One region of the Anaerococcoides asporogena genome, then DNA from elsewhere that is predicted to be linked to it. Evidence: a T-box and tRNA genes for the amino acid it is inferred to sense, from the RefSeq annotation. Region 1 holds a T-box; the other holds one or more tRNA genes.
The links. A T-box is a leader RNA that pairs with one kind of tRNA and senses whether it is charged. The one in region 1 lies ahead of leuS (leucine--tRNA ligase), so its partner is inferred to be a tRNA-Leu.

Region 1 (6,302 bases):
CAGCGCCATGCTGCGGGAAGCCGGAAAGGGCGGAACGCCGGAGGAACTCAAGAACCTGATTCAGGCTTCCGGGCCGGCGAAGCTGTCCTGGAGCGACGCCCTGCGGCGTGCTCTGATTTCCATGCCGGCGGGCCGGCGCAAGACCATCACCCGGCGCAACCGCCGCCAGCCACACCGGCTGGATCTTAAGGGCGAACTGAGGGATTACGTTCCGGAAGTCATTGTAGCCATCGACATCTCCGCCTCCATTCAGGACCATGACCTTAAACACTTTCTCAGTGAGATCCTTGGGATAACCAAAGCCTATCGCCGCAGTCTGCGGGTCATCGAATGCGATGACAAAATCCAGGCGGATTATCGCATCGCTGCACTGACGGATATCCGCCCCATGACCAGACGCCGGGGCGGCACCGCCTTCTCACCTGTCTTTGAGCGGCTGCGGGATGAGGGCCTGCGCCAGTGCTTCCTGATCTACTTTACCGATGGTCAGGGAGAGGCTGAACTGACGCTCAAGCCGCAGCATCAGGTGCTCTGGATTGTGACCGGCGATTCGCTCAGTGTGAAAAAGCCCTTTGGCCAAGTGATCCGGCTGAATCGGGAGCAGGAAGTCCGCAACGCGACCTTCGGTCTGGAGGCGATGCGGGAACTGCTCCATGAATGGGCCCGTTAACAATCTGGATTCAGCAATGAAACAGAGCCGGCAAAAAAACCAACCGGACCGGGATTGCTCCCGGTCCGGTTGGTTTTTCCATTTATGCTTGGATGATGTTATACGGAGCAGCCGCTGGCGCAGGAAGAGCAGCCTGATGCGGATTCGTCCAGACGCAGAGGTCTTAAGGACATTCCGCCTCCGCCGTTTTCTTCATCGGAGAGGATGGTGAAGCCTTCGTATTCTTCCACCAGTTCCTTTTCCACCACGAAATTGAGTTCCTTCACCAGTTCGGTGGCGTCATTCTCTGTGGGCTCGTCCACCATAAGTCCGAATCTTGGTCCGGAACAGCCAAAGCCGGCCAGGGCGATCCGAACGGTAGTGTCGGTTATATCGTTTGCTGTCAGCAGCTCTCTGAATTCATTGTAAGCTGCATCGCTGATGTTAATCATTGCCATAGTACGTTCTCCTTTTAAATCATAGTGTTTTGATCTGATTTACCATATCATTACGTATTATATCTTTTTTTTGATTACTCTACAAGACGATGAAAAAAAATAAGAGCAGTCGGGGGAACTGCTCTTTCAAGGTAACTGTACTAATCGTGTAAAGGGGGAAATATGAAAATACTAAGTGGCTGCTTACTATCTTCCGTAGTTCCAATATACCATACCACTCCATCTAATGATAGTCATTATCAATAACGAAACGTGAACGAAATGTTAATGTTTAGTGAAGTACTCGGATATGAATGACCGGATTCCTGGGAGAGCAGAATCCATGACCTGTTTCCCTGGTTCCCTGGATCGCATTTCATCCGTACTTGATTGCCTGACTGAAAAGAAACTGAGCCCCTGGGATTGGGGCTCAGTTTCTTACTGATCGGTCGGTTGATCTGTCAGTCGATTCATCGGTTGATCTGTCAGTCGATTCATCGGTTGATCCGTCAGCCGATTCATCGGATCGTTGAACTGCACGACGGCCAGATCAGCCATTGCTGCTGCAGAAGGGGGCTGGCTTCAACCTGTTGAATGGACTGCTATTTGACGACGATATTGACGATCTTGCCTTTGATGACGATGACTTTGACCACGGTCTTGCCTTCCAGGAACTTCTGAACCTTTTCATCTTCCAGAGTTTTGGCTTTGATGGCTTCTTCGGTGTCATCCAGGTGCACCAGGATGGTGGAACGGACTTTGCCGTTGACTTGGATCGCGATTTCCTTTTCCTGGTCAATGGTTTTCGCTTCATCATAGGTTGGCCAGGCGGACTGGGACAGTTCTTCGCCCAGGCTGAACTGTTCATTGAGCTCTTCGGTCAGGTGCGGACAGAAGGGATTGAGCAGATGCAGCAGGGTCCGGTAATCCTTGCGGGTGACGGTGCTCTGTTCATCGATCTCATTCATCAGGATCATCAGGCTGGCGATGGCCGTGTTGAATTTCATTTCATCGATGTCACGGGTCACTTTCTTGATGGTCTTGTGGTATGTTTTTTCCAGGGCGGGGCTATAGCTCTGGCCGTCCCGTACTTTATCGCCGACCTTGACGATCCGGTCGAGGAACCGACGCGAACCGGCTACTCCGTGGTCGTTCCAGGATACTTCCTTTTCATAGTCGCCCATGAACATGATGTAGCAGCGCAGGGTATCCGCGCCGTACTGACGGATGATGTCATCGGGATTGATGACATTCCCCTTGGATTTGCTCATTTTCTCGCCATCGGAACCAAGCACCATGCCATGTGCCACCCGGACGTTGAAGGGTTCTTTGTAGGGAACGAGGCCTTCATTGTAGAGGAACTGATTCCAGAACCGGGCGTACAGCAGATGGCGGGTGGCGTGCTCCATGCCGCCGTTGTACCAGTCAACCTTGCCCCAGTAATTCATGGCTTCTCGGGAGACGAACTCCTGGTCGTTCTTTGGATCCATGTAGCGCAGGAAATACCAGGAGGAACCCGCCCAGTTGGGCATGGTGTCGGTTTCCCGGCGGGCGGATCCGCCGCAGTGCGGGCAGGTGGTATTTACCCAGGAGTCGATGTTGGCCAAGGGGCTTTCACCGTCTTCTGTCGGCTCATATTCGACAATTTCCGGAAGCTCCACCGGAAGCTGGTCATAGGGGACGCTCTGCCAGCCGCAGCTGTCGCAGTAGATCAGTGGAATCGGCTCGCCCCAGAAGCGCTGGCGGGAGAAGACCCAGTCCTGCAGCTTGTAGTTGACTTTCGCCTCACCGGTGCGGTGTTCGACCAGATGGTCCACGATCCGACCGATGGCTTCCTTGCGGTCGGTGATGCCGTTGATCAGAGGTGAATTGACGCTGGCGCCATCCCCGGAATAGGCTTCCTTATCCATGTCGCCGCCGGCAATGACTTCCACGATGGGGACATTGAATTTACGGGCAAATTCCCAGTCTCTCTGATCGTGGCCGGGGACCGCCATGATGGCTCCGGTGCCGTAGCCCATCATGACATAGTCGGAGATAAAGATGGGGAGTTCTTCGCCGCTGACCGGGTTGAGGGCTTTGAGTCCTTTGATTTCCACTCCGGTTTTATCTTTGTTGAGCTGCGTCCGCTCGAATTCGGATTTGTGGGTTGCCTCATGCTGATAGCTGCGGACTTCATCCAGGTTGGTGATCCGCTCCTGGTAGGTTTCGATCATGGGGTGTTCCGGGGCCAGAACCATGAAGGTGACGCCATAGATCGTATCCGGCCGGGTGGTGAAGACCCTCAGTTTTTCGTCCGTTCCGGCGATGGCAAAGTCGATTTCAGCTCCGACGGATTTTCCGATCCAGTTGACCTGCGCCAGTTTAATTTTCTCCTGGAAATGGGTGTCATCCAGACCTTCCAGGAGCTGTTCCGCGTAGCTCTGCATCTTCAGCATCCACTGCGCCTTGGATTTTTGAACGACGGGCGTGCCGCATCGCTCGCAGACTCCGCCGGAGGAATCCTCATTGGACAGACCGGTTTTGCAGGTGGGGCACCAGTTGATGTTTTTCTCCGCCTTGTAGGCCAGGCCGGCTTCAAAGAATTTCAGGAACTGCCACTGGGTCCACTTGTAGTAGTCGGGGTCTGTGGTGGAAAATTCGCGGTCCCATTCAAAGGAAGTACCCATGGACTGAACCTGAGCCTTGAAGGTCCGGATGTTTTCCTCGACGGCCTTTTTCGGATGGATCTTGTTTTTGACGGCATACTGCTCCGCCGGGGCACCGAAGGCATCCCAGCCAATGGGGAACAGGACGTTGTAGCCCATCATTCGTTTCTTGCGCGCCATGACATCCAGTGCCACGTGGCTGCGGCAATGGCCGACGTGGAGGCCGGAGCCGGAGGGATAGGGGAATTCGATCAAGTAGTAGTATTTTTCCTTCTCAGATTGATTGGAGGCACTGAAGGTGTGATTCTCCAGCCAGTGCTTCTGCCATTTTTGTTCGGTTTCACGAATGTTTATCATAAGATCTCCTCCCGGGATTGTTCGTTCGTTCTGCTCGCAAGCAGGCACAGTTTGTGAAGCTGCCATGCTGCTTGATGATTCATCCTTATTTTTCTGTCTGTTGTCTCATGAGGGCGTTTTTGATACTGACTGATCTTTCCACATATGAACTGTTGCACGGTGGCGTGGCTGACCTGTTTTGGCTTGAGAAATAAAAAAGCTCCGTCTCGGATATAGAGACGAAGTCATGCGCGGTACCACTCTAGTTAAACAACAGGGTTGTTTCACTCTATTCCCTTCACGCGGGTTTACGGATCCCCATTGCCTGGGACCATCTCCACCGGCGAGTTCAGGATTTTGGCCACACCCTGTCGCACCGACCCAGGGCTCTCTTTGGTGGTTTCAATTCTTACTGCTCCGATTTCAGCGATGTTGATGATATGGAATCTATCAATGATTATAGCCAATCCCCGGCCATTTCGTCAATGGCTGGCGGGGACTGGCTCTTTCTGAGGGACCAGCCTCATTTTAAAGCGATGTTCATGGCGTTTCGGCGCTTTTCCATGATTTCCGTCATAGTCATGGATGTTGTGTCCGTCATGGCATAACCCAGCAGTTCGACAATTTCGCGCAGCTCTTCCTCGTATTGCGTTTCGATTTCCAGGAGCGGGAAAGGATATTCCCGGTCTTTCACATCATCGATCTCAATGAGGGAGTGTTTGTAGAGATAGCTGATTCGATCCTTGATCAGGATCTTGCGCACGATCAGTCCCAGACCCGTAAAGATGCCGTGGCCAGCCTGTGCATCTTCGATTTTGGTTTCCCGCTCATCCATGATTTTGTACTTTTCCTGAGAAAGCATGGTTTTCAGCGTCATATAGACGGCTTCCCGCTGCGTGATCCGATCTTTGATCTCCCGGATGCGGGCATAGCCTTTTTTGCCGAGCAGGCGCAGATCGGGATAATCATAAATGGTATTGACCTGCGCTTCGTCCTTCACCAGCTCAGCGCCGATTTCGCGGAGTCTGGCCAGGATGGCCGCCTTGTCAATATCCAGAATCTTCACTTCGATTTCGTTCATGGAAGTCCTCCTTGTCCCTGGATGGACCGGTTCGAATACTTACTACCATTCTAGCATTGAAGGAGGATCTTCATTCTGAATATTGTGTGAATTAAAGTGATAAAAAAACGGATCGATGGCGGTCACACTGACCCAGAACCACTGACGGCAAAGGGCGAATCGAGTATAATGAACCTAATACTCATCCATGGAGGTAACGCAGTGAATTATCGTGAGATCTTAAGAGAGAACGGCTATGACGGCCTGCCAATGCTGATCCGAATCGGCGATGAGTTTGTCGAACTCAGCAAGGAAGTCCTGGATGAAACCATGGACTACAAGGTAGTATCCACGGATCATCCATCCGGGAACCGGGCCTATGAAAGAAGCATCTGCTTCCTCATGATTCGTGCGCTGAAACGGCTGGATCCCGACGCCACCGTCATTATTGAGCATTCGATATCGCGCGGTCTGTTCTGTGAGCTGAAGGGGTTGCCGGTGACCGACGCCGTACTGGCGGATCTGAAAGCCGAAATGACTGCTCTGGTCCGGGAAGATCTGCCCATCATCCCGAAAGTAATGGAAAAGACCGAAGCGCTGCGCCGCTTCCGCGCCAGCCGGCGGCCCGAGGTCGTCAAGCTGTTTGAAGGAACGGATTTCAGCGAAATCAAGCTGTATGAACTGGACGGTCTGATCGGGTTCTTTTACGGGCCGCTGGCGGCGAATACCGGAGATCTGAAACTGTTCGACCTGATTCCCTATAAAGCCGGCTTTGTCCTGATGTACCCCTCGCAGACCATCCCGGACCGGGTTCCCGAGTTTTACTCTCAGGAAAAACTCTATGAGATTTTCCGTGAAACCGGGGAATGGGATGCCATTTTAGGGACCTCATTTCTTGGCGAACTCAATCAGGCGATCCGGGAAGGGGATGCCAAGCGCCTGATCGGAGTGTCCGAGGGGCTGCATGAAAAAAAGTACGCCCACATCGCGGACCGGATCAAGCAGAAGGGCGATGTCCGGGTCGTGCTGATCGCCGGTCCGTCCTCTTCCGGCAAAACGACCTCGTCCCGCCGGCTGGCGATCCAGATGATGGTCAACGGCATGAAGCCCTATCCCATCGAAATGGACAATTATTTCGTGGATCGGGACAAATCGCCGGTTCTGCCGGACGG
Region 2 (6,302 bases), 1.4 Mb from region 1:
CGATGAGAAGCCATCTCTCCCAGATAATCGAACTGCAGGAAGTTGAAGCCTTTCTCCTCTGTGATCATCACTCCATCCAACGAAGTGAACTCCTGATCATCCGTCTTTACCTGGACAACCAGAGGAAACCGAATCCCATGCTCTTTCAGATCGGCCTGGTTGAACTGGCCCTTCTCCCGGAGCACCGATTCCACGATGGTGCGCGTCCGCGCCAGCTGGATGTTGTCGCTGCTGTCGGTATAGAACCGAACGATTAAAAACACAGCTCCGTTCATCGCCAGGAGCACCATTGTAAAGATCAGGGCATAGCTCAGGGAAATTTTCGTCTGGAGCTTAATTTTCATCGATGTCCCGGATCGTGTACCCGGCTCCCCGCATGGTATGGATCAGTTTCTTGTCATACTTGTCATCGATTTTGCTGCGCAGGAATCGGATATAGACGTCCACCACATTGGTTTCCCCTTCAAAATCAAATCCCCATACCTGATTGAGGATCTTTTCCCTGGACAGCACGATGCCCTGATTTTCCATTAGATAGGCCAGGAGATCAAATTCCTTCTTGGTCAGTTCCTTCCGGTCACTATCCCGCCGAACCTCGTAAGTTTCCTTGTTCAGCATCAGATCTCCCACACTCAGGATGAGGGATTTGTCCTTCACCTCCTCCTCCTTGCGGAAAATGACCCGAAGTCTGGCGAGGAGTTCTTCCATTTCAAAAGGCTTGGTCATGTAATCATTGGCGCCAAGATCCAGCCCCTCCACCTTATCCTTTACCCCATCCCGGGCGGTCAAAATAATAATCGGGACATTGGAGAACTTGCGGACCCGGCGACAAACTTCGATGCCATCGATAATCGGGATCATCAGATCCAGAATGATGGCATCGTATTGATTATTCATGATATTCATGATCGCGGTCTGCCCTTCATTGGCGGTTTCAACATCATAACCGGCGTGTTTTAATTCCAGTTCGATGAATCGTGCCAGTTTGCGTTCATCCTCTACGACCAGGATTTTTCTCTTGTCTTCCATTTTTCACTCCATTCGTCTGATGCGGTTATTCAGCCCATTGTTCTAATGCGGTTACTGGTCCATCATTCTGGTTGAAACTCCATCGGAGTTGCAACTTGATCCGATGGAACGAACCCCAGTCAATTTAAGTAACGTTCCGTTTAGAGTTGAAGTCTTACTCTGCAGGTCAGTCCGCTCATCACTGCACTGAGGCTTGCTCGTGCTCTTCAGTCTGAGCCGATTATCTGTGAAGGTCAGAAGGATGATCCTTCGGGCAGTACAAATTCTCCAGTCAGGTGAGAAGCGTTGGCTGAGGTTATGCTAACGCCTCGGCGAGCGCCTTTGCCAAAGGGCTTCCCAGAACAGTCTTATCTAAAATATAAACTGAATTGAACAGCTTATCAACCAATATCGAGTGAAAGCATACCAGAACCAAAAAGGCCACCGAACGGCGCCCTGCCTGAACCATTACAGTCAACTCTCATGTGTGGCACTTTCAGCCGCCTTACGGACTCCCTTCGATGTCTTCGGCTGGTTCAGATAGTATAATAGAATCAAGAAAGGAGGCCCGACCATGAATTACCAACCGAAATCATCCTCCATTGAAAAACCTTTTATCCTGCGTTACCGCGTGCTGCGAACCAGTCTTCTGTTCACCCTGCTGTGGGGCGCGGCAGCCATCGGCACGCCAGCGCTGATCTGGCTTTACCGTTATCCCATCAACAGTGCGAAGGGGCTAACACTGATCCTGTCAGGACTGCTATGTCTGATTCTGGCAGTTCACTCCTGGGAACAGCATGGCAGCCCCTATATTTACCTGTATTCAGATCATCTTAAAATTCACTATTCCCTGCTGCGCAACCTCACCATATGCTTTCACGACATCCGACGGCTGTATGCCGTGAAGGAAGAACTGGAGATCATTCTGGAGACCGGCCGGCCGATCTATCTGAATCTGGCCCATCTGAGCTTTGAAGATCAGAAACTGTTCCTTGAAAAACTGCATGAAATCATCCGAGAGAACCTGGAGACTGCCAGGCCGTCACACTCATCGACTTTTGCCCATATCCCGAAGTAGATCAAAATATGAACCAAAAAAAATAAACAGATCATCTGAAACAATAAATTGTCTTAGATGATCCTGTTGGTGCGGGAGATGGGAGTTGAACCCACACGTGCGTTGCACACACGCTTCTGAGACGTGCCTGTCTGCCGATTCCAGCACTCCCGCTTGTTATGACTTTTCTATTATATCATCCATTGGGCGGATTGCAACAACTATTTATTTGAAGAATTCAGGGTTTTCCTTTGTTTCCGGAGATTCGTCCGCTGTCCTTATGCTTCAGCCCCGGTGAGAAAGCGCTGTAATTCATCACTGCCCAAAAAATAAAATAAACCATCCTGACAGCAATCTGTCCAAGATGATCATATTGGTGCGGGAGATGGGACTTGAACCCACACGTGCGTAGCACACACGCCCCTCAAACGTGCCTGTCTGCCGATTCCAGCACTCCCGCCAATATATGATGTTAACAGAAAAAATGGTGCGGGAGATGGGAGTTGAACCCACACGTGCGTTGCACACACGCTTCTGAGACGTGCCTGTCTGCCGATTCCAGCACTCCCGCTTTTTCTGACTTCTCTATTATATCATCCACTTGATAGAATGCAACCACTTTTTTCAGGTTTTTCTTTTTTTCTGCTGCTGCCAAAAACCTGAGAAATGGCTTGCCAAAAGGAATTCATAATGATCTGAATGCGGCATTGGATAAGGTCTGAATAGTGTGCAAATGAATCATTCATTCCGGAATCTCAGGCGCTCCGTTCCTTTTGAACAGGCCAGATCCTGCATCCCCTAGGTTTTCCATTCATCCATTGCCTTATATGGTATTGCGTTGAACCGTCTGCGGTGAAGGCCTTTACAGTTTTAAAACCGCGACCGTTTCCTCACCGCACCGTTCTCCGTTTTCGACAAACCCGACTGAGGCATAGAGCGACTTTGCCACGATATTCTCTGGTTCGTAGGATAACCAGCAATACTCAGCATCTCCAAACGGTCTGGTTCTGATGTACTCCAATGCAGTGTTCAAGGCCGCTTTCCCAAATCCCTGTCCCTGGTACTTCTGATCAATCATCAGTCGCCACACAAGATAGTTCCCGTGGGCTGCTTGAGGTTCTTCCCCATCATCGAAGTAGTCATATCCAATCATGAGGAAACCCGCCAGAGTATCCTGTGCATAAATAGAAAACGGCTGAGCCACTTTTCCTTCTGCGACTGTCACATAGGCTTCCAGAATGCTCTGCGTGTTCGTCGCCACAAAGCACTTTTGTGTTTCGTGAACGGATAATTTGACGGTTTCCCAAACGTTTCCGGTGTTTATTTTCTCTAACCTGATCATACTGATATTCCCTTCATATCCAGCAGTAAAACCGCTCCCGGAGCGGCTTTGCTGCTGATTTCTTATTTGAACTCGATCTGGTTCATTGTAGCCGCTTCCAGAATCCTGACGGCTTCACCAAACCTGCTAGAAACAATCTCCCTGCAGTCCCTGGTCTTACTTTGATTAACCTTTGTTGGCTTTGCTTGCTTTGGTCCGTCTGGTTTGCTTTGCGCTCGCCTGCTCTGGCGACTTCGTCAAGGACAGCTGTCGCGAACTGATTTCCTGTGTCGTCTGATCCGGATGCAGGTCCCGAATGGTCTGATCCTGAGTCATCTGATCCTGCGGCAGGTCCTGAGTCGTCTGATCCTGAAGCAGCAGGTCCTGAGTCAGTTCAGGCAGGATCTGATCATAATCTGCCAGTGCCTTGTGACCGGACTCTGTCAAGCCATAACAGCCTCGTTCCACTTTATGAAACCAGCCGTAATGATTGTCCCTTAGAATCGCCGGCGTCTTAACGATGCCTAGTTTCACTCCGTCTCGCGGAGCCATGGTTTCTCGCCGGGAGCAGATCCATAATAACCGGATGGCATCTTCCCGGTATGCCGTCATCAGCTTGCGCCCGCGGGATCCGCCTTTATTCAGACTGGTCGTTCGCGCCTGCATTTCACTGATGATCTGTTCCCGGTGCTTTTTATTGATCTTTTTTGATCGTTCCAGGTTATAATCCTCCGGATGCAGGATTACTTCGATAAATTGACGATCCGGCTCACAGAATATCAAACCAAGACTCAAGCGCTTCAGCAGATAGAGGATCTCCTGAAATTTGCGGTTTTTCATATAGTTCTTTGGCTTAGGAATGCAGATGTAGGTCAGATCCCCCAGCCGCTGGCGTTTCACAGCCTGAATCAGAAGTTCCATGGACAGACTTTTTTTCAGTTCCAGAATAATGAGCAGGTCCTCTTTCAAAGCCGTGACATCACAGGATTTCACCTCACCCTGGACACGGTAGCCCAGGTCCGTGAAATGGTCCCGGACCAGGTCATACATATCCTCCTCCAGAAAATCTCGTTTCATGGCTGTCGAAATTTACCGGCATACAAGGACCGGTATACTCCTTTCATCTTCATTACGTTGGGTACGTACTCGCGCGTCTCACGGAAAGGAATCTGCGTAAGTCGGCCGGACTTTGAATAGCGGCTGTTTTTCAGCCAGCTGTCCACATTGCCCGGGCCCGCGTTGTAGGCCGCAAGAACCAGCTGTTCATCTTCCTGGTATTTATCCATGAGATAGGACAGGTAGTATGTGCCCATCCGAATGTTGTACTCCGGTTCTTTCAGCCGGTTCGGATCAAATGGCACTTCCAGCTGCTGGGCAACCCATTTTCCGGTATCCGGCATAATCTGCATGAGCCCGGTGGCACCGGTTCGGCTGACAACCTGAGGCCGGAAACGGGATTCCTGATAAATAACAGCAGCCACCAGAGACTTGTCCAGGTCGTATTTTTCAGCATAAGTATCAATCAGGTCATCATAAGCGTATGGCACCGCCATTTCTGATCCAGCTCTCAGAGCGGCGATGAGCAGCCAGGTTCCGATCAGAAACAGAATGCTCAGCTCAACAATCCTCCGGCTGGAACTTTTTTTCATCTTACCGGCCATTCATCCCCCGTTGCTTAATCAGTTCAAAGACGGCCAGCGTTTTATCTTTTAATTCCTCCAGGCTGCCGTCGTTGATGATGACATAGTCAGCCAGGGCTTCTCTTTGTTCCCTGGACATCTGGCGGTTCAGCCGGTCTTCCACTTCAGTGCGGGTCAGGCTGTCACGTTCCATGGCGCGCTCGATCTGAAGCTCCCGGGGCATCTCCACCGTGATTGAAATATCAAACACATCGAAGTCCCTTACCGCAAACAGCAGCGGAGCGTCCAGCACGGCATATTCATCCTCGGTAGCATCGTCAATGTAATCAAACCGTTCCTTGATTTCACCTACGATAAACGGCATGATCACCGCCTCATATTCAGCCAGTGCCTGAGGATCGGGAAACACCCGCCGGCCGAACCTGCGGCGATCCAGGTCGCCGTTGGGAAGGAAATACTCTTCGCCGTAGGTCTTTCGAATGTAATCATGAACTTCGGGATATAATTCCATCACATCGCGGGATACCATGTCTGCATCGATCACCAGCAGTCCGGCTTCCTCCAGATAGCCGGCGACGGTGCTCTTTCCTGCGCCCATGCCGCCCGTCACTCCGATGCGGATCAGTTTATTTTGCCTCATACCAGTTTCCTCCTGTATTCTGATCAGATTTCAGCTCCACCTTCAGATCCATGGCATGAGCCATGGCATCTGCCACCAGCTCTCTGACAATGGCTTCTTCATCCTTATGCATGTTGATGATGATTTCATCATGTACCTGCAGAATCATCCGCGACTTCAGTCCATGCTGGCGCAGAGCGTCATACACTTTTACCATGGCGGCTTTGATGATGTCTGCTGCAGATCCCTGGATCGGCGAATTCATGGCCAGACGCACGCCCAGTGCTTGCACCACCTTATTGGAAGCATTGATTTCAGGTATCTGGCGGCGACGACCCATGATTGTCGTGACATAGCCCTTTTCCCGGGCTTCGCGCTTGACCCCTTCAAAGTAATCCCGGATTCTTGGATACCGGTCATAATACATGTCAATGTAAGTTCTGGCTTCGGCCCGACTGATGCCCAGTCCCTGAGACAAAGCAAAATCGCCGATTCCGTAAATGATGCCGAAGTTCACCGCCTTGGCGTTGGACCGATCCTTTGACGTTACCTCTTCCGTCGTCTTGCCAAACACCTCCGCCGCAGTCTTGGTATGAATGTCGACTCCGGAGGCAAATGCCTGCTGCATGGAGGCATCATCCGACAGGTGTGCCAGCA

Region 2: it encodes a tRNA-Leu, which carries the amino acid that the T-box ahead of leuS (leucine--tRNA ligase) is inferred to sense. The anticodon was not compared.

What each region holds. Positions count from the first base shown of each region.
Region 1 covers NZ_CP120965.1:1,147,540-1,153,841, forward strand. Annotated here, with positions in the region: gene P6M73_RS05465 (vWA domain-containing protein) at 1-670, shown strand, start outside; gene P6M73_RS05470 (HesB-like protein) at 769-1,107, opposite strand; gene leuS (leucine--tRNA ligase) at 1,689-4,091, opposite strand; T-box leader at 4,303-4,506, opposite strand; gene P6M73_RS05480 (class IV adenylate cyclase) at 4,594-5,151, opposite strand; gene P6M73_RS05485 (nucleoside kinase) at 5,353-6,302, shown strand, end outside.
Region 2 covers NZ_CP120965.1:2,545,006-2,551,307, forward strand. Annotated here, with positions in the region: gene P6M73_RS11695 (sensor histidine kinase) at 1-344, opposite strand, end outside; gene P6M73_RS11700 (response regulator transcription factor) at 334-1,029, opposite strand; gene P6M73_RS11705 (hypothetical protein) at 1,583-2,086, shown strand; tRNA gene P6M73_RS11710 (tRNA-Leu) at 2,154-2,239, opposite strand; tRNA gene P6M73_RS11715 (tRNA-Leu) at 2,440-2,525, opposite strand; tRNA gene P6M73_RS11720 (tRNA-Leu) at 2,551-2,636, opposite strand; gene P6M73_RS11725 (GNAT family N-acetyltransferase) at 2,928-3,407, opposite strand; gene P6M73_RS11730 (DUF2161 family putative PD-(D/E)XK-type phosphodiesterase) at 3,573-4,436, opposite strand; gene P6M73_RS11735 (lytic transglycosylase domain-containing protein) at 4,460-5,047, opposite strand; gene coaE (dephospho-CoA kinase) at 5,037-5,666, opposite strand; gene polA (DNA polymerase I) at 5,653-6,302, opposite strand, start outside.